DNA from 3 places in the Fictibacillus sp. NPDC058756 genome. Region 3 is predicted to be linked to each of the others. Evidence: riboswitches for the same ligand, from Rfam matches in the RefSeq annotation. Region 3 holds a riboswitch; each other region holds the start of a gene.
The links. A riboswitch is a leader RNA that binds a small molecule or an ion and turns the genes downstream of it on or off. The one in region 3 is predicted to bind cyclic di-AMP.
Positions count from the first base shown of each region.

Region 1: it holds a riboswitch for cyclic di-AMP, as region 3 does, so the genes downstream of both, ACFW35_RS05115 (cation:dicarboxylate symporter family transporter) here and ACFW35_RS13210 (APC family permease) in region 3, are expected to answer to the same signal.
Region 2: it holds a riboswitch for cyclic di-AMP, as region 3 does, so the genes downstream of both, ACFW35_RS15725 (potassium channel family protein) here and ACFW35_RS13210 (APC family permease) in region 3, are expected to answer to the same signal.

Region 1 covers NZ_JBHYPU010000001.1:1,019,510-1,025,871, reverse strand. The annotation lists gene ACFW35_RS05135 (Fur-regulated basic protein FbpA) at 1-32, opposite strand, end outside; gene ACFW35_RS05130 (hypothetical protein) at 143-307, opposite strand; gene ACFW35_RS05125 (DNA-3-methyladenine glycosylase) at 472-1,047, shown strand; gene ACFW35_RS05120 (hypothetical protein) at 1,044-1,727, opposite strand; partial or broken gene ACFW35_RS05115 (cation:dicarboxylate symporter family transporter) at 1,878-2,045, opposite strand; cyclic di-AMP (ydaO/yuaA leader) riboswitch at 2,077-2,238, opposite strand; gene ACFW35_RS05110 (hypothetical protein) at 2,415-2,609, shown strand; gene ACFW35_RS05105 (GDSL-type esterase/lipase family protein) at 2,645-3,370, opposite strand; gene ACFW35_RS05100 (hypothetical protein) at 3,445-3,603, opposite strand; gene ACFW35_RS05095 (TrkA C-terminal domain-containing protein) at 3,739-4,440, shown strand; gene ACFW35_RS05090 (EAL domain-containing protein) at 4,470-6,362, opposite strand, start outside.
Region 2 covers NZ_JBHYPU010000001.1:3,060,946-3,067,307, reverse strand. The annotation lists gene spoIIP (stage II sporulation protein P) at 1-284, shown strand, start outside; gene cls (cardiolipin synthase) at 713-2,224, shown strand; gene ACFW35_RS15730 (undecaprenyl-diphosphate phosphatase) at 2,692-3,474, shown strand; cyclic di-AMP (ydaO/yuaA leader) riboswitch at 3,553-3,710, shown strand; gene ACFW35_RS15725 (potassium channel family protein) at 3,847-4,503, shown strand; gene ACFW35_RS15720 (TrkH family potassium uptake protein) at 4,507-5,853, shown strand; gene ACFW35_RS15715 (GerAB/ArcD/ProY family transporter) at 5,987-6,362, shown strand, end outside.
Region 3 covers NZ_JBHYPU010000001.1:2,586,888-2,593,249, reverse strand. The annotation lists gene ACFW35_RS13225 (DHA2 family efflux MFS transporter permease subunit) at 1-464, shown strand, start outside; gene ACFW35_RS13220 (AraC family transcriptional regulator) at 500-1,120, opposite strand; gene ACFW35_RS13215 (bacitracin ABC transporter ATP-binding protein) at 1,291-1,428, opposite strand; cyclic di-AMP (ydaO/yuaA leader) riboswitch at 1,570-1,709, shown strand; gene ACFW35_RS13210 (APC family permease) at 1,853-3,679, shown strand; gene gltP (glutamate/aspartate:proton symporter GltP) at 3,727-4,989, opposite strand; gene ACFW35_RS13200 (hypothetical protein) at 5,225-5,545, shown strand; gene ACFW35_RS13195 (cation:proton antiporter regulatory subunit) at 5,692-6,192, shown strand; gene ACFW35_RS13190 (cation:proton antiporter) at 6,189-6,362, shown strand, end outside.

The DNA.
Region 1 (6,362 bases), 1.6 Mb from region 3:
GCTCTTCTCAATTGACCCTTTTTATGATTCATTCCTCAATCTCCTTTTTTTTAACCATTTTAACCACCTTAAAGAAGATTCAAGCATTCAAGGAAAATAAAAAAGTCCCTTCCATCAGAAAGGAACTTCAAAAGTACTTCGTTTAATGTAAGACAGATTTACTCCATTGTTCATAAACAGAGTTAGGCGCATTCCAGCAAAGCCATGAAACCATAGTTTTTACTCCTTGCTGGCTCACTTCCCAGTATTCCCAGCGTCTTTTGGAGAGATTCTGATAAATTCCTGTTTCATTAACCCAACCATCCACATTAAACGCCTCCTATTTATTTGCTTTATAAAAACTTCTTTCTAAACTTATGATTTCCTTTTTTTTACGTTTGTAAAACTCCGACAAAAGGTAACATAATAATACAAATTCTATAGGTTATTTTACTAATATCATGCTCATGTCATACATAATAGGAGAAAAATATGGATTTATGGAATCTGCCAACATTAGACCTGGCAAAAAGACTTCTTGGGATGGAACTTATTCATAAAAATCGAGATGGTTTAACTTCTGGCATAATTGTCGAAACGGAAGCTTATTTAGGGCCTGAAGACCGGGCCGCCCATTCTTTTGGAAACCGGAGAACCCCAAGAACTGAAGTCATGTTCCATGAAGCAGGAACAATTTATACCTATTTCATATATGGCATGCATGTTTGCTTCAATATTGTGACCGGTCCGCTAGACAAACCCGAAGCAATCTTAATTAGAGCTATTCAGCCTGTCAAAGGAATAGAAATCATGAAGGAAAGAAGAGACGGAGTGAAAAAAGAGGTTCAGCTCACAAATGGTCCTGGCAAGCTTTCAAAAAGTATGGGGTTTTCGCTGGAGCATTCCGGTCAAAAAATTGATACGTGCGGAATAAGAATTAAAGAAAAAATTGAGATCCAGCCACATGAAATAGAGTCCGGACCAAGGATAGGCATTCAATATGCGGAAGAGGCTGTATATTTCCCCTATCGTTTTTGGATAAAAAACAACCCTTACGTATCGCGTTAATACGTAGGGTTGCTTTCATTGATAGATACAGCTGCATCATCCTGAATTAAGTCAACAGCTGCAGTCCTGTTCGTCTCTTGAATCCATGCAAGATGGTAATAGGTCTGCTTTTTCATGGAAACATATTTTGATTGCATGATAAAAAGCCACGCAAGTAAGAATAAGACAGTTTTTAAAACACTTTCTCCCGTAAAACTTACAGAATTGATAGGGAGTACATTTGCTGCAACACTCGAAAGAAATCCTGTAAAAAGAGCTGCCAATAAAAATAAAGGCTGATTATTTCTTAGGAATCTCATTCGCTGCTGCAAGTTAGTCTGAATAAAAAGTCGCTCTTGTAAATTAAACTGTAAATATCGGCTTTTAGCCGCTTTCGCATTTGCTACTAACCCTTTAGATCGGTCTGTTTGCCAAAGAGTCTTTATAAAGAGACTAAATTCGATATCACGGGCAGGTTCCCTGACCATCTTACGGTGAATGAAATTATGAGCCTGATAAAAAGTAATAGCTTTATATAATATCTCCAAGATTATGTAACCTGTTATTACAGTTAAAGCAAACACGAACCAAAAAGAATTCATACTGCTTTCCACTAACTCAACAATGGGATTAATGAAGGTTTGCAGCTGCACCAAAATAACTTTTCCAGCAAGTACTATTAATTCAAGCCATTTTTCCAAAAATATCACTCCGAAACATCATTATGTATTATTCTATTTTAACATGAAGTTCTGTTTATGCTTACATTTATTTACTCATTTTTACTAAACTAGGGATTTTGGCATAAATAAAAAGCCGCAGGAAATTCCTCCGGCTCGTAAATATTTTTATTAAGCAGTTGCTTCTTCTTTTCTTTCCCCAACATGCTTATCTTCACCTTTGTCAACGATAACTGCACAAGCAGCATCTCCAGTGATATTAACTGCTGTTCTAAGCATATCCAATAGACGTTCTACTCCTAAAATCAATGCGATACCTTCTACTGAGTGGGGTACACTGCAACACATAGACTTAGCCCATGTATATAAGCTCTCTCTCCAAAAACGCTTACGAGGTTTGCTGTCGATTAGGGAATTGAGAGTTATCCCTTCTGCTTTTAACAAATTCATCCCAAGGCTTTAGTGCCAAAGTGTGGTTCCCCCGCTTCTTTTAAATTCAGAATAGAACAAAAGAATTCAGCAAATCATATTAACATGCTTTAATCTTTTCAACATACATAAAAATTTGTCAGGATTTCTGAACATGCATATTTATTCCATTTAAATGTTTCATCATGAAGGTTTTTCCAAAACTTCTTTTCTACCCCATAAGCATGAACAAATAAGCGAATTATGTAAAAGGTTCTATTTTTCAGGGAGGTATTGTAAATGAAGATCGTATTTTATGAAAAAGGTGATTTAAGCATTATCGTTGGTGCTTCAAAATTAAAAGGTGAATTAACAATTGAGCAGATAAAAAATGAAAGTGAAAAAAAGGCTAAAGAACTTGGTGAGTTATTAGGCCGAGAAATTGGATTCCTAATTGACATGAACGGCAAATTGGATGCTCAATTTAAAAAATAGCATGAAGAAAGCTGACCAAATTGGTCAGCTTTTTATTATGGCTTCCACTGATTATAAACCCAGTTCCCCATTTTATAATAACCTCTTCGATTCGGATGCAAAGTATCTGCAAAATACATGTCTTTCTCGATATTTTCATAAAGTTCATACGTAGAGATGTATTTCGTTAATGTGCTTTCTTTGCTCGCTTCAATAATTGCTTCATTCCACGAACGTATACTTTCAGGAGCTTTTGTATCATACTCTTCGCCAAAATATGGATTATATAAACCCAAAACATATACTTGTGCAAAAGAGTTGTTTTCCCTAATGACAGCAAGTGTTTTACTTAAATTGTTGCGCAGCTTTTCCTTTCCAAGCAGAAGCGGCTGCTGCGGAAGCTGGCGGAAGTTCCAGCCAGCGGCATGTCTAAAATCATTTGTACCTATAAATACAAACACATATTCAGCCTGTTTAAGGGCTTTTATTACGACACCATTGTCCAATTGACGTAAAAGCTGGTCTGATCTTTGTCCGCTGATCCCAAAATTATTAACAATTACATTTCTCCCAGTTTGCTTTTGGATATTTTGACGTACAACGCCAATATATCCTGTCTTTGAAGGATCCCCTACCCCATACGTTAATGAATCACCCAGAGCGACTATTTTTATTGTCTTTGTCTTATTAGCACCTTCTGTTTTTCCTACTTGAAATATGGCAAATAGAAGGATGGCAAGAATCGCCCCTCCAATTAACCACTTTTTTGACACTTTCCTCACATTACGTCCTCAATTCTAGTTATGGTTTTATTACTTTTTACCATATTGAAGGAAAATATCAAGTAATGAATGTGCTATTTAATACGATAATCTTCTGAAGTTTGCGGTGCATCTTCCCAAAGATGATCTTTATCATAATGATAGGTGTCCTTTTTCACGAATGAATGTATGAGCAAAGCCACTCCTCCGCATAATAGTCCTGCCGGTAATAAGGCAATCAGAAAGCCTGTCATCTTAATCCCCTCCTGTACAAAACTATATGTGAAGCATCAAATTTTTATGAAAGGGCAAAAAAAAGGGATATCAAATAATTATATATAGATTTTTAGGGTATATAGCTATAGAAAGTATAAGTCGGAGGTGCCTTCGTGGGTTTTGTGTTTACTTTACTTTATTTTGCAATTATTGCAGTCGTAATTGAAATTAATGTACTTTTATTTACACTTACAGGATTAAAAAAAGAAATAGCCCGTTTCCAGGTAATCTCTATGTTCACTGCAACAGGGTTCACTACAGGAGAATCAGAACTAATATTAGAACATCCAATCAGAAGAAGACTGAGCACTTTTCTTATTCTTTTCGGTGTTTTCTCTCTTGCTGTAATCATTTCTGCGATTAGCAATATATTATCTGATGAGTTTCGCTCTATTGAACTTGGGATGATTACATTGGTTCTTATAGGACTCTACCTCATTCTGAGTATTCCGAAGTTTAAACGTTATTTGGTGAAATCGTTTGAAGGACATCTTGAAAAACAATACAATCTAGCTGATCTGCCTCTGCGTGATGTGATGTATTTTGATGAAGATGACGTCGTGATTGAACTGCCAATCCATAAAAACTCATCAGTCATCGGCAAGAAATTAAAAGACGTTATTGAAATGGAAGATGACATGCTGGTGTTATTTATTAAACGCGGTGATGTTACATTAAGAAAAGATAGCTATACAACTGAAATCCAAGAAGGAGATATGATTTTCCTGTACGGAAATCAAAACTCCCTTACAAAAAGGTTTAAAAAAGAAATGGAAGAACTAAAAGAAAAAACAGAAAAAGAAAAGAAAAGGTAAAAAAGGAGCTATAAAGCCCCTTTTTTCATTTAAACTGTAATAGGTTTGTTTGCTTTTACCTCAGTCATATGATTGATAATCAACAACTCAATTTTTTTAGCTTCCATCGGCCGGCAAGTATAAAATCCTTGTATTTCATTGCAGTTCTTCTCTTTTAAATAATTATATTGTTCTTCCGTTTCAACGCCTTCTGCTACAACGTTCATTTTTAATGAGTGAGCTAAAGTGATGATGGCAGTAGCAATGGCAGAATCATCTGTTTCCGTGCCAATACCTCTAATAAATGATTGATCGATCTTTAATGTATCAATATGAAATTTCTTTAAATACCCCATTGAGGAATAGCCCGTCCCGAAATCATCCAGCGCAAAATGCACACCCATTTTTTTTAATTGCTCGATGGAGTAAAGTATAGTTTCTTCATACTTCATTAATGTACTTTCAGTAATCTCAAGCTCTACAAATTCCGGAGGCAAACCCGTTTCCTTCAGAACCGATTGAATAGATGAAACAAGATCTCTTTGCAAAAATTGCCTAGCAGACAGATTTATCGCGATTCTAACTGGAGGATATCCACTATCCATCCACTCTTTTGTTTGTCTGCATGCTGTGCGAATAACCCATGCTCCTATTTTAGTAATCAGCCCTGTTTCTTCGGCTAAAGGAATAAATTCCCCTGGAGAGATCATCCCCCAGCGCGGATGATTCCATCGTATTAAGGCTTCCAAAGCAATGATAGATGTTCGATCAATTGAAAACCTTGGCTGATAATGAAGCAGCAGTTCATCATTATCAATGGCTCCGTGCAGTTCATTCTCCATAAGCAGTCTTTCATAACTGTTGCTGTCAAGTGTACTTTTATAATATTGATACGTATTTTTACCATCTTCCTTAGCACGGTACATGGCTAGATCTGCATTCTTCAATAATGCTTTCGGATCGTGACCATCAAGGGGAAATATAGAAACTCCTATACTCGCTGTAATATGTATCATTTCGTCCTTAATAAAAATAGGTTCCGAAAATATTTCTAGAAGGTTAGTCATTTTCTGCTTAAGCTTCTCTTCGTTTATATCTTCAAGAATGATTGTAAATTCATCTCCGCTCATACGGTACACTCTGCCAAAACCTCTAGTAAACATTTTTAATCTTAAAGAAACTTCTTTTAAGACGAGGTCGCCAAAAGAGTGCCCGAGTGAATCATTAATAAATTTAAAACGATCCAAGTCTAAAAACAGGACTCCCAGCTGCTGGCTCTTATTTTCCGCGTTTCGTATATGACCTTCAAATTCTTCTGTAAATGACCTTCGATTTGACAAGCCTGTAAGCTGGTCCTGATAAGCCATCTTTTTAATAAGTTCTTCGTGTTTATTTCTTTCAGTAATATCTCTTGCCACAACAACAATGTTCTCAATATCACCTGATTCTTTCAAGACTGGCATGGCCCTGGCTTCAATCGTTATGTAATGCCCATTTGCGTGAAGATAACGGAACTGAACTTCTGACGGCTTTTTAACTTTTAAAAGAACTCTAAATTTATCAGATACCGCGGGAATATCTTCCGGATGTGTATAGGTCAGAAAAGAGTTTCCCAAATTGGCTTCTTCTCCAAAAATAAGCTTGTAAGAAGGTGACGTATACTTAACCTTTCCGCTCGTATCAAGTGTGACGATTAGGTCTGTTACATTTTCAGTCATCGCTCTGAATTTAGCTTCACTTTTTCGAAGCGCCTCTTCTTTTTGCTTTTGTTCAATCGCTAAACCTGCGAGATGCGTAAACGCTTCCATTGTTCCCCATTCTTTTTCGTCAGGAGAAGTAGGTGCTTTAAAGTAAACGGCTAAGATTCCAAGCAGCTGATTTGAAGAAGAAAGAATCGGATTGCTCCAGCAGGCTCTTACTCCATGCTGCAAAGCCATTCGTTT
Region 2 (6,362 bases), 470 kb from region 3:
TTATTGGAAAAGGAAATCCACACTTTGAAAAGAACCAAGCTATGGCACAAGAAATCCATAATATCTTAAATGAGAAATACCCGGGCATAAGCAGAGCTGTAATCGGAAAAAACAAATCTGAAGGAACCAATGGTGTTTATAACCAGGATCTTTCGGAAAAAGCATTGCTGATTGAATTCGGCGGTGTCGATAACAACATGGATGAGCTTTACAGAAGTGCAGAGGCAGTTGCCGAAGCTGTTGCTGAGTATTATTGGAAACAAAAAGATGTGAAAGCTGAATAAACTTGCAGGCTCTAGAGGGTGTTGAATTCTCTGGAGTCTTTTTATGTGGCGGGTATTTGAGCGAGAGGACTTGTCTATGAATGTCGACTCGTGGATACATGGCTAAATCTCGTGGATTGGAGCCTGAAATTTTTGGATTGAAGGGCATAACTCGTGGATAAACCTTTTAAATTTGTGGATTCACCCTGCAACATGTGTCATAATACCCAGTCAGATATAATTTAGGAACAGTTTCGTCCCTTCGAAACTGAACAAAATTTGTGTTAGAAGTCCTTAGAGTTCGTTAGAGGAAGATTTATTGGTCATAACAGGCATGAATTCTGCAAATCCTAATTAAAAATGGTATAAAAAGAGAGAAACGCTTGTTTTAATTACCAGTGGACGGGAATAAAAAGAGAAAGAGAAGAATGTGAAAAAGGAGCTATTGCATGAAGCGGATGAAACGAATCTGGGAATTTTTCCTTACTGTACTATTACTTATCTGTTTATACATCGTGTTCTTTGCAGAAGGATATGTCATCATTAAAACGGTATTCGGGCTCCTGTATATTGCGGTGATTTTGTATACGATCTATTCGTTAATGCTGGAAAACAGAACCGCACAGCACACACTCTTATGGATTTACGTACTTATATTATTTCCTTTTATCGGATATATGTTTTATCTGTATTCAGGACAGCTTTATCTAAAAGGACATCTGTTCAAGTCTAAACGTAAAAATGATCGTGATGAATGGATCAGGGTTTCCAAACAAGATGAGAAACCTGATTTCAGTGATTTGAAAAGACATCAGCAATGCTTTGCAACGCATGCGCATCACATCACATTAACAAAAATTAATCGTCATACCGGGACTAAGATCCTGAAGAACGGGCAAGAAACTTTTCCTGAAATTATTAGAAGACTTCAAGAGGCGAAAGAGTACATACACATTCAATACTATATCTTTCGCTCTGACCGTCTCGGGAAGGATATCATCGATCTTTTAATCAAAAAAGCAAATGAAGGTGTTAAAGTAAGATTCCTGTTTGATGGAGTAGGCAGTTTATCTCTTCAGCAATATGATATTGACCGTATGAAAAAAGCAGGTATTCTTGTGGAAGCCTTCTTGCCGGTAAGGTACGGATTTTTTAACCAGAAGCTTAACTTTAGAAATCACAGAAAAATTATCGTGATTGACGGCAAGGTTGGATTTGTTGGTGGGTTAAACGTAGGAGTTGAGTATTTAGGAGAAGACCCTGATATCGGATTTTGGCGCGATACTCACATGGTGATGGAAGGGGAAGCCGTTCAAGTTCTGCACGCGATATTCCTTATGGACTGGGAATATGTATGTGGAGAAGATTTATTGGAAGATTCGCATCTAACGGAAGCCTATCCTTCAGATGGGGATGGGATCGTACATGTTGTTGCGAGTGGTCCAGATACCCAGCTGGGAATCATGAGTGATTTGTATTATTCATTGATCTCTTGTGCGGAAAAATCTATTTGGATCGCCACACCGTATTTTGTTCCGAATGAAGCCATCCGGACTGCATTAAGAGTCGCTGCCAAAAAAGGAGTACAGGTCCGATTGATGGTTCCGGAGATCAACGACGGATTTTTAACTCAATATGCAACTCGCTCTTACTTCCCTGAGCTGCTCCGTTCAGGTATAGAGATCTATTCGTATCAAAAAGGGTTTTTGCATCAGAAAGTTATCATCATTGACGGGGATACCGCATCCATTGGAACAGCGAATATGGATATGAGAAGCTTCCATCTGAATTTCGAAGTAAACGTATTTTTGCTTAACACAAAGTCAGTTAACGACCTCGTTGAACAATATGAAGAAGACATAGAAGAATCAACAAAGGTCCGTCCTGTAGAATTTTATAAAAGAGGGTTATGGGAAAGAACGAAAGAATCATTCTCCCGCCTTTTCTCAGGTGTTCTTTAATAAGAATTCTGAGGAAGAGATTCGCCGCTTAAAGAGTATTCTTGGGAATGGTTATGTGTAAACACATCGTTGACAAGTTGATTGGAGCGTAAGGTGCGAGACTCCTCGAAAATGAAAAATCACATTTTCTTAGTGCGATGTAACGCTGTCGAAACCTTCCTTGTCCTGCGGGACCAGCGTGCCAACCACCTTAGTATACTTCTCGCAAGGCATGGGACGAGGAAGCAAGCTTCAACAGAATAAGCTTGCAGACGCAGGAGCACAGATACTTCCTTATGAGATCCCGCAGGCGCTATGCGCCGAGGAGGCTCACCGCACGCCCCGCGGAAAGCGAGCATCCTGGAGCGGAAATCAACTTCGTCTAGCATCAGAATTTACGAAAACAGTTATATCAAAAAACATAGAATAGAAAGTCCTCCTTGAGAATAGGGTTGTACGAGAGACCATCTATTGAGGGGGATTTTTTTATGGACTGGCTTGAAGCCCTTATATTAGGTATTGTACAAGGATTAACAGAATTCTTGCCGGTAAGTTCAACTGGACATCTGCTGCTGGGAAGGCAGATCTTCAACCTGGAAGAAGCGGGACTATTTCTCGACAGCATGCTTCATATCGGTACATTGCTTGCTGTTATGACGGTTTATTGGAAAGATATTCTACAAGTAATAAAAAAACCATTTAGCAAAACAGGAATATTACTTATTGTCGGTACCATTCCAACGGCTATTATTGGACTTGCTTTTAAAGACTTCTTCGAAGAAATTTCAAAAACCGGTGTAACGGTTGGATGGGAGTTCTTAGTAACAGGGCTGTTGCTTTGGTGGGCAGATTCTTTTAAACGAAACGGATATAAAGGAATAGAGGAGATAACGATCCGGGATGCTCTTGTAATCGGTACCTTTCAGGGTGCGGCTATTCTGCCTGCGGTTTCGCGCTCTGGTTTAACAATAGCTGCTGCCCTGTTTTGTAAGATAGATAAAAAAGCTGCAGCTTATTTTTCTTTTCTTTTATCGATTCCTTCAATCGCTGGCGGAGTGGTTCTGCAGTCTAAAGATCTTTTTACATCAACAGCACCTTCCATAGCATATTCATCTTTGATTATCGGTACAATTGCCTCCGCTTTATTCGGATATATTGCTGTGAAATGGATGATCAAATTATTGCAAACCGGTACTTTAAAAGGCTTTGCAATCTATGTATGGCTGATCGGTTTAATCGTTCTTGGATTGCAATTTTCAGGAAAAATGTAAAGTATTTGTTAACACGTGAAAAATGGATTGACAATTAAAAGACGGAGGATTACAGTATATGTAATTCAAAATTTAGCAGGCTTTAGATCGCTGAATTTACAGTCAATTTCTTTAATTATAGGAGACTGTGAAACGGGGGAACCATTCTTTTGGGGTGAATTTTGCAAGCAAGCAAAAAGGGATACTCCATTCCCTAATCCGACAGCTAACCCCGTAAGCGTCATGTCACTGGAGAGGTCAAATTGGTGAAAAACCGGACCCGCTTTTTTGTGTGGTCTTTTTTTTGTTTTTTACAGCTTTTTGAGAACCTCTTAACCAGCAAGGCTAGAAGCAACGAAGGAAAACTTCATGGATTTTAAGGGGAGAATTTAAATGAAAAAACAGTTTGCAGTTATAGGATTAGGTCGTTTTGGGGGCAGCATATGCCGGGAGTTTGCCAAAATGGGCTATGATGTACTCGCGATCGATAATGATATGGAAAAGGTCAATGAATTTGCGACGATTGCAACTCAGGCCGTTCAAGCTAATGCAACAGATGAAAAGGTAATGAAATCGCTTGGGATCAGAAATTTTAACCATGTTATCGTCTCGATTGGTGAAGATATTCAATCAAGTATTTTAACAACTCTTTTATTAAAAGAATCAGGTGTAAATAAGGTTTGGGTTAAAGCTCAAAATGATTATCACCATAAAGTATTGGAAAAGCTAGGAGCAGACCGAATTATTCATCCAGAACGCGATATGGCTCTTCGTGTTGCTCAGCTTATCTCTTCAGAAAAAATTATCGACTTTATTGAACTGTCGCATGAACACAGTATTGTAGAAATTGGTGTTACAGATAAATTAGTGAATAAAACACTGACAGATCTAGACGTTCGAGCTCGTTTTGGATGTAATATCGTTGCGATTAAGCGCGGTGATGACATTCTAGTCTCTCCGATTGCAGATGTTACTCTTCAATATGGAGATGTCCTCGTAGTAATTGGACGCAATGAAGACTTGAACCGCTTTGAGGATGAGGGAGTGTAATTAGTGGCACTGCATGTCAATAAATCCAGGTTGCATAATCCGATAAAATTGAACCCTCCTCAATTTTTAGCATCGCTTTTTTTGTTTTTGATCATATTAGGCGCTTGTTTATTAAAACTGCCCATAGCCCACGAGGAATCATTGCGCTGGATTGATGCGTTATTTATAGCAACTTCTGCGGCTACTGTAACCGGGCTGGCTTCAGTCGACCCGGGTTCTACGTTTACTCTATTCGGAGAAATTGTCATTTTATTTTTAATACAGGTTGGCGGACTTGGTGTGATGTCCTTTGCATCTCTCGTTGTAATCATGATGGGGAGAAAGATCTCCGTGAAACAAAGGGTTTTGATGCAAGAAGCGCTAAACCAGCCCTCAATCGGCGGAGTTATAAGGCTCGTTCGTAACTTATTCGTCTTTTCGATCAGTATTCAAATCATCGCCATATTCTTTTTGTCATTAAGATGGGTACCTGAGATGGGGTTTGGGAAAGGGATATATTACAGCGTATTCCACGTCATCTCTGCCTACAATAATGCAGGCTTTGCTCTATGGTCTGATGGATTGATGGGTTATGTCGGTGATCCGATGGTTAACATTGTAATCTCTCTGCTTTTTATTACAGGGGGAATCGGGTTCACCGTTCTAGTAGACCTCTGGGTCAGCCGGAAATGGAAAGATCTTTCGCTTCATTCAAAAGTAATGATTATTTCAACATTTGCTATCAATATTGTGGCCATTTTGTTAGTTTATTTATTTGAATTTAATAACCCAAAAACATTAGGCGTGTTATCGGGAGCTGAAAAGCTTTGGGCAGCATATTTTCAGGGAGTATCTCCTAGAACAGCAGGATTTAACTCGATCGATATGACGGCGATTAATCCGGATACGTCCCTTTTAATGATCCTATTGATGTTTGTCGGTGCAGGAAGCACTTCAACAGGCGGGGGTATCAAACTTACAACATTCGTAGTCATTCTCTTTACGGTTGCAGCGTTCTTAAAAGGAAAAGAAGATACGGTTGTCATGAAACGAACCATCCGCAATGCAGTTGTTTATCGTGCCTTAGCGATTACGACCATTTCGATTTTATTTATCTTTGCAGCATTGTTCGTAGTAACGTACGTGCAAAAAGGCGATCCCTTTATGATAATACTGTTTGAAGTGATTTCCGCATTCGGGACAGTTGGACTAAGTATGGGATTAACACCCGATCTGACGATTATCGGCAAAATTGTAATTTGTATCGTGATGGTCTTTGGTAAACTTGGTCCCCTGACATTAGCGTTTAGTCTTGCTAAACAAACAAGAGAAAATATTCGATATCCAGATGGTGAAGTATTCACGGGATAATAAATAAGCTAACTCGAAAAGGCGGCTATAGCCTTTAAGAGTTAGCTTTTTTTGGCTAAAAATGGGATAAGCAGCGTTCTGTTGGGAATGCTAAAACAAGATTTAATGAGTGTTCAAGAAGGGGTGAGCTGAAATGCAAAAAATTAAAGAAATATTTCTTGTTTCTCCCTTTCTTGTCTTCTTTCTCGTGCATTCAGAACAAATAGGGGTAGGAGTACTAGGCTATCAGCGGGTCATTGCAAAATACGCAGGTTATGATTCTTGGATCTCTGTTATCATCGCGGCTATTTTCGTTCATATTCTGATCTGGATGATCTATTATGTGCTGGATAATGGCGGGGGAGATATCGTCACGATACACAAAACATTGTTTGGCGGAATGCTGGGGAACATCTTTAACATAGCTCTAGTTCTCTATTTTCTTTTATGGTCGATAACGGTTTTAAGAACATATATTGAGGTTGTACAAGTATGGATGTTTCCAACACTTAAAACATGGACAATAGCTG
Region 3 (6,362 bases):
TCGGTGCTAAGTGGCTTGCTCTAATCGGATTAGGGCTGATTGCCAATACGCTTTGGCAGTTTGCTTTTATCGACTTAACCACTCCTTATATCAGCATCATGATTTTCAATACATTGTTGATGTTAGGTATTTCGATGGTCATGATGCCGGTTATGACCAACGCTCTAAACGAACTGCCGCCACCGTTATATCCACATGGAACAGCAATCATCAGTACACTTCAACAGGTAGCGGGTGCGGTTGGAACGGCATTGCTTGTTTCGATCATGACCAATAGTTCTGCTCGTTTTTTGAAGAGTCAGGGAATGGAGGAAGATGGAGTTACCATTCAGATCCTAGCCATGATTGCTGGAATGAAAAGCGCATTCTTACTCGCTTTTGGGCTAGTTGTGATCGCATGGATCGTTTCGTTATTTATTAAACGAGCGGTTCCGCAGGCTCATGCAATGAAAGCAGAGCAATGAACTGACAACTAAAAATCAAGCCGGTTATCTCAATTTTACAGAGATAATCGGCTTTTTTTAATCATATCCAAGTATTGCAGATCCCCTAAACCGTACTCTTTAAAATTCTTGAGAAGTTCAGCTGCAAGTTCATCATCTGAGAGATGTTGATTTTGTTGGATGTACAGCATGATAGCACTGTCTTCTTTTAGGTAATTTAAATATAGCTCGACTCCCTTCTTTAACGGGGGAAGATCAATCGTCCCAGGGCTCGTCTTATGAATCAAAACTTGTTTGTAAAGTTCATAATATCCTTGAGCTTGTAAGGGATAAATTTCGATAGGTTCAAACTGATCATCTACAATATGAAGCGTAATCGTACTTAGATAATTGGTCTGATCCAGCCAGGCAAGAATCGTTAAGTAATTAATCTGACAAAACATATCAGAATCAAACCATAACTCGATTTTTTCAAATTTGTTATTAAAAAGAGGCAACAGAGGTTGTAGCGTGACTTCGGCATACTCATCACGTGTAACATGGTGAACCTTTGAGCGAATCTCTGCAAATTCTTTTGAAAAAATGTCTTCAATCGTGTTTCCGTAGCACATCGCTTCGTTAAAAGGGAGCTTGATTTCATCATCAAGCAAGTGTTCGTTTGTGAAATACCTGTACATTTCTTGTCCGTTTAAAATATGTAGTTTGCGATTTCGGATCAGGCTAAACACCTCCTGTAAGTCATTAAGAGTACACCCTAATCTTCCTCATTTGCCTGAAAATAATCAAGTGTTAATGAGTAAACAAAAAACACTGTGTTTAACAGTGCTTTTTTCGATTCTTTAAGTTTTCATATTTCGGATTTCATTTCATTTGAATCCGAAATGACTTCATCCTGTTGCTCATCATTGCCGTATTGCTCATTAATTTCTTGGGCTAAGTCAGTTAATTCTTCATCGGAAAATAAGGGTTTTTTCTCTTTTGACATAGTAAACTCCTTGTAATAAAGTTCATTTTTAAGACTAGGCGGGGATGTATCTTCACTATGTACAATTTCTCCTTTACTTATTCTACATAAAAATGTTATTTACTTTTTTATAAAGCAGGAGTATTATTATCACAGTTTCAAATTTCTAAATCGCTGAAACCATTTGGTGCGGGGGACCCAACCACGGATTTTCAATAATCCTGGGGTGAATCCTTTTTAGGTAGGGCTACTCAAAGGCCCGAATCCGACAGCTAACTCCGTAAGCGTTTATGAGAAGGAAGGTGGAACTTGTGGATCCGAAAATATAAGGTCTGCAAGTCATTTTTCGTGATGACTTGCAGGCCTTTTTGTTTTTAGAAAATAAGTTAATTGGAAATGACTAAAAGAAGTAAATACAGTTTACATTCGGATGGAGAGTAGAAAAATGTTTACAAGCATAAAAAGATTCTTAATCGGCCGACCATTAAAATCGGCAGAATTAGGAGAACAAAAGATTAACAAAACAAAGGCATTGGCCATTCTTTCTTCTGATGCTTTATCATCGGTAGCGTATGGGCCGGAGCAGATCTTGATTGTTCTTGTGACAGTCGGAGCAGCTGCTTTTTGGTATTCGCTTCCGATTGCGATAGGAGTTTTATTTCTTTTAACAGCATTGATCTTGTCCTATAGACAGATCATTTATGCTTATCCCCACGGTGGAGGTGCGTATGTCGTTTCCAAGACCAATTTAGGTGTGAATCCAGGATTGGTGGCAGGAGGTTCACTGCTTGTTGACTACATCCTTACTGTAGCGGTAAGTGTATCCGCTGGAACGGACGCCATTACGTCTGCTTTTCCTGACTTGCATGATTTTAACGTTGAGATTGCGATTCTATTTGTTATTTTTCTTACCCTTTTAAACTTGAGAGGAGTTACAGAATCCGCTTCGATTCTTGCTTATCCTGTTTATTTGTTTGTTCTAGCTTTATTTATTCTAATCGTTGTAGGTATTTATAACATATATACAGGCGATGTACCGCAAAGTTTACATACACCGGTTGGAACACCCGTCGCTGGAATTTCATTGTTTATTCTCTTAAGAGCATTTGCTTCAGGAAGTTCTGCTTTAACGGGGGTAGAAGCGATATCAAATGCCATTCCGAACTTTAAAGAACCAGCACCTGTAAATGCTGCAAGGACGTTAATGATGATGGGAGCTTTATTGGCTATCCTTTTCTCAGGCATCGTCACGCTTGCGTATTTTTATGGAATCGTGCCAAAAGCAGAAGTTACCGTGGTTTCCCAGATTGCAGAAGAAACATTTGGACGGAACTTTATGTACTTCTTCATTCAAGGGACGACGGCTCTGATCTTGATTTTAGCAGCGAATACAGGATATTCAGCGTTCCCTCTGTTGGCTGTAAACTTAGCAATGGATAAGTTTATCCCACGTATGTTTTTAGTAAGAGGAGACCGGTTAGGCTATTCAAACGGCATTATCATTCTTGGTTTAGCTTCAATCCTTCTTATTGTTGCGTTTCATGCTGAAACTGAACATCTTATTCCGTTATATGCTGTAGGGGTTTTCGTGCCGTTTACGCTATCACAAACAGGAATGATGGTGAAGTGGCTTCGAGAGAAACCAGCAGGCTGGGTTCCGAAATTTATAACGAATACAACGGGAGCTTTGATCAGTTTTATTGTTACACTCATGTTCTTCTTAACGAAGTTTTCACAAGTGTGGTCCATCCTTGTCTTTTTGCCGATTATCGTATTCATATTTCATCGCATTAAAAAGCATTATGATGCGGTTGGAGACCAATTGAGACTGACAACATGCGAACCATCACCAGATATAAAAGGAAATGTGATCATTGTTCCTGTAGCCGGCATCACGCATGTTGTGGAGAATTCCTTAAAATATGCGAAGTCGTTAAATCCTGATCAGATTATTGCGGTATACGTAGCATTTGAAAGGGAAGATGAGAGAAAATTTGAAGAGAAGTGGGAACAATGGCAGCCTGACATTAGGCTTGTTACTCTGCACTCTCATTACAGAAGCATATTAGGCCCGTTAACTAAGTTTCTAGACACCGTTGCCCATAAAGCGAAAGAAGGCGATTATCAAGTAACGGTTGTAATACCGCAGTTCATTCCTAAAAAAGGCTGGCATAATATTCTTCATAACCAATCCAGTCTATTGATTCGTGCGTATTTGTTATATAAACGGGACATCGTGATCTCGACCGTACCGTATCACCTGAAAAAATAGCAAAAAAACCGTGTCAGCATTCTTGCCGACACGGTTTTTTAATATTGTTAGCTTACTTCTCTTTGGTATTCCTGAGCTTTTATTGGATTGAACTTGCCTTCCCATTTAGACATGACAACCGCTGCCAGTGAGTTACCCACGACGTTAACGGCTGTTCTCGCCATGTCCAGTATACGGTCGATTCCTGCAATAAAGGCTAAACCTTCAAGTGGAATTCCAACCGAACCTAGTGTTGCTAAAAGTACAACGAAGGATACACCAGGAACTCCTGCGATTCCTTTTGATGTTACCATCAATACGAGCAATAACGAGATCTGTTCAGCAATAGTAAGTTCGATGCCGTACATTTGAGCAATGAACAATGCTGCGATTGCCTGATATAGAGTAGATCCATCAAGGTTAAACGAATAACCAGTTGGAATAACGAATGAAGTGATGGCTTTCGGACAGCCGAACTTCTCCATTTTCTCCATCAATTTCGGTAGTACAGTTTCTGAACTTGCTGTGGAATAAGCCAGGATCAGTTCATCTTTTAAAATTTTGATTAACGTAAAGATGTTTACTTTAACCATCGCAGCCACTGCGCCTAATACGACGATTACAAAGAAGAACATCGCGCCGTATACGACGATAACAAGCTTACTTAATGGTACTAATGATTCTACACCGAATTTGGATACAGTCACTCCGATTAGTGCAAATACACCGAATGGAGCGAGCTTCATGATCTGGTTTGTGATATAGAACATGGCATCAGCTGTTCCTTGGAAGAACGCCAATACAGGTTTACCTCTTTCACCGATTGCTGCAATTCCTAAACCGAATAAAACGGAGAAGAAGATGATTGCCAGCATATCTCCTTGAGCTAATGATTCAAAAAGATTGGTTGGAACGATATTCAAGAATGTATCCGCAAATCCGTGACTTTCAACAGATTCAGTTGTTTCTACGTAACTGGAGATATCCCCTTTTGATAACGATTTCATGTCCACGCCTGCACCAGGCTGGAAGATATTTGCGATAAATAGACCGATCACGATCGCTAAAGTTGTAATGATTTCAAAATACAGAATGGTTTTTCCGCCAAGACGTCCTAATTGTTTGATGTCCCCAACACTTGCTACACCAACAATCAAGCTGGAAACAACGATAGGTACAACAATCATTTTAATCAAGCGGATAAAAATATCTCCAATAGGCTGCAGATAGCCTTGTACGGTTTCGTTTCCGTAAAACAACGCACCGATCAGAATCCCGAATGCAAGTCCAATCAGAATTTGCCATGCTAAACTTATTCTTACCTTCTTCAATTTGATTCACCTTCTTCATAATGTTTAGTCTAGTTGCCCACATGAAGTATATTTTAGTCAGAGAATTGAAGGGATGTCAAACTTAAAAATTGCCAGTTGTAATTATTTTTAAGGCGGCAACAACTTTTTTACGTTAAAAAAAGTATGGTGAAAGCAGGTAATAGCGGTTTTTTCGCTTTACTTCATTGACGTGTATTTTTATGATAAAATAAATGTAGAAAGGGGGGAGTAAGAATTGCATAGATTTTTATTAGTGGCATTGCTGTATGTGTTCATTGGTACATCCCTATTTCCAAACTATAATATGGAAAACTTATCATCGACACCTCTAAACGACGTGATTGAATTATCCTCTTCGTCGTTCGATGATTCTACGATTATTGGCGAATACCCAACGAAAAGTAAGAAATTAAAAAAGGGAATCAAAGCAATTCAGTTAAACAGCACTATGCTGCTGCAAGAACAGGTCGAGTTTAAATTTCAGCTGTCTAGTGATCACACTCACAAGAAAGCCGTATTTCTTACCCCTTATCAATTCCAATCGAATTACCTCTGACGATCATACAATTCCATTTTATTCTCAAAAAATCCTTAAACAACAAGGGTTTATTTCGTAAAGAAAAAACATGATGCATTGTTCGGAAAATACAAAACTTCCAACATTTATTTGTCATGCCTAAATAAGAAAAAAAGGAGATTGTTATGATCGTAAAAGAAATCGAATTACCCGGAATCGGCAGAAAGTTTGAAGTGGAAATCGCTAATGGAGATAAGGTGGTGGTGATCGTTCATGACGATGGCCGACGGGAGATATACCATTTTGACAAAAACGATTATGAAGAGAGTTTGTCATCTGTAACCTTGAGTGATACGGAAGCAAGACAGTTCGCAGCGATCATCGGAGGTATCATCTATCGGCCGAAAGCAATTGAAAACATTGAGATGGCCTTTGATGAACTGATGATTGAATGGTATAGAATTGAACCTGGATCATTCTCCGTCAATCGGACAATTGGAGAAATAGACATCCGTCAAAAATATGAAGTATCTGTTATTGCCATTGTTAAAGGAAATGAGAAGATATTGAATCCTGGACCTGAAACGATGATCCATGAAGGTGACATGCTAGTTATCTCAGGAGAAAGACATGGTGTGAAAAGAATCATAAAAGAGATGTTCTCTGCTGAGGTGAAAGGTGAATGACAAACCACCTCGTACTTGAAGTAGGGACAGCCTTAGTTATCATTTCAATTGCGGCCTTGCTCGCAAACAAATTAAACTTTTCCATCATTCCGTTCCTTATCATTTTCGGGATGATTGTTGGACCGCATGCCCCTGTTATCGGTGTATTGGACCTAACTTTTATCAACAGT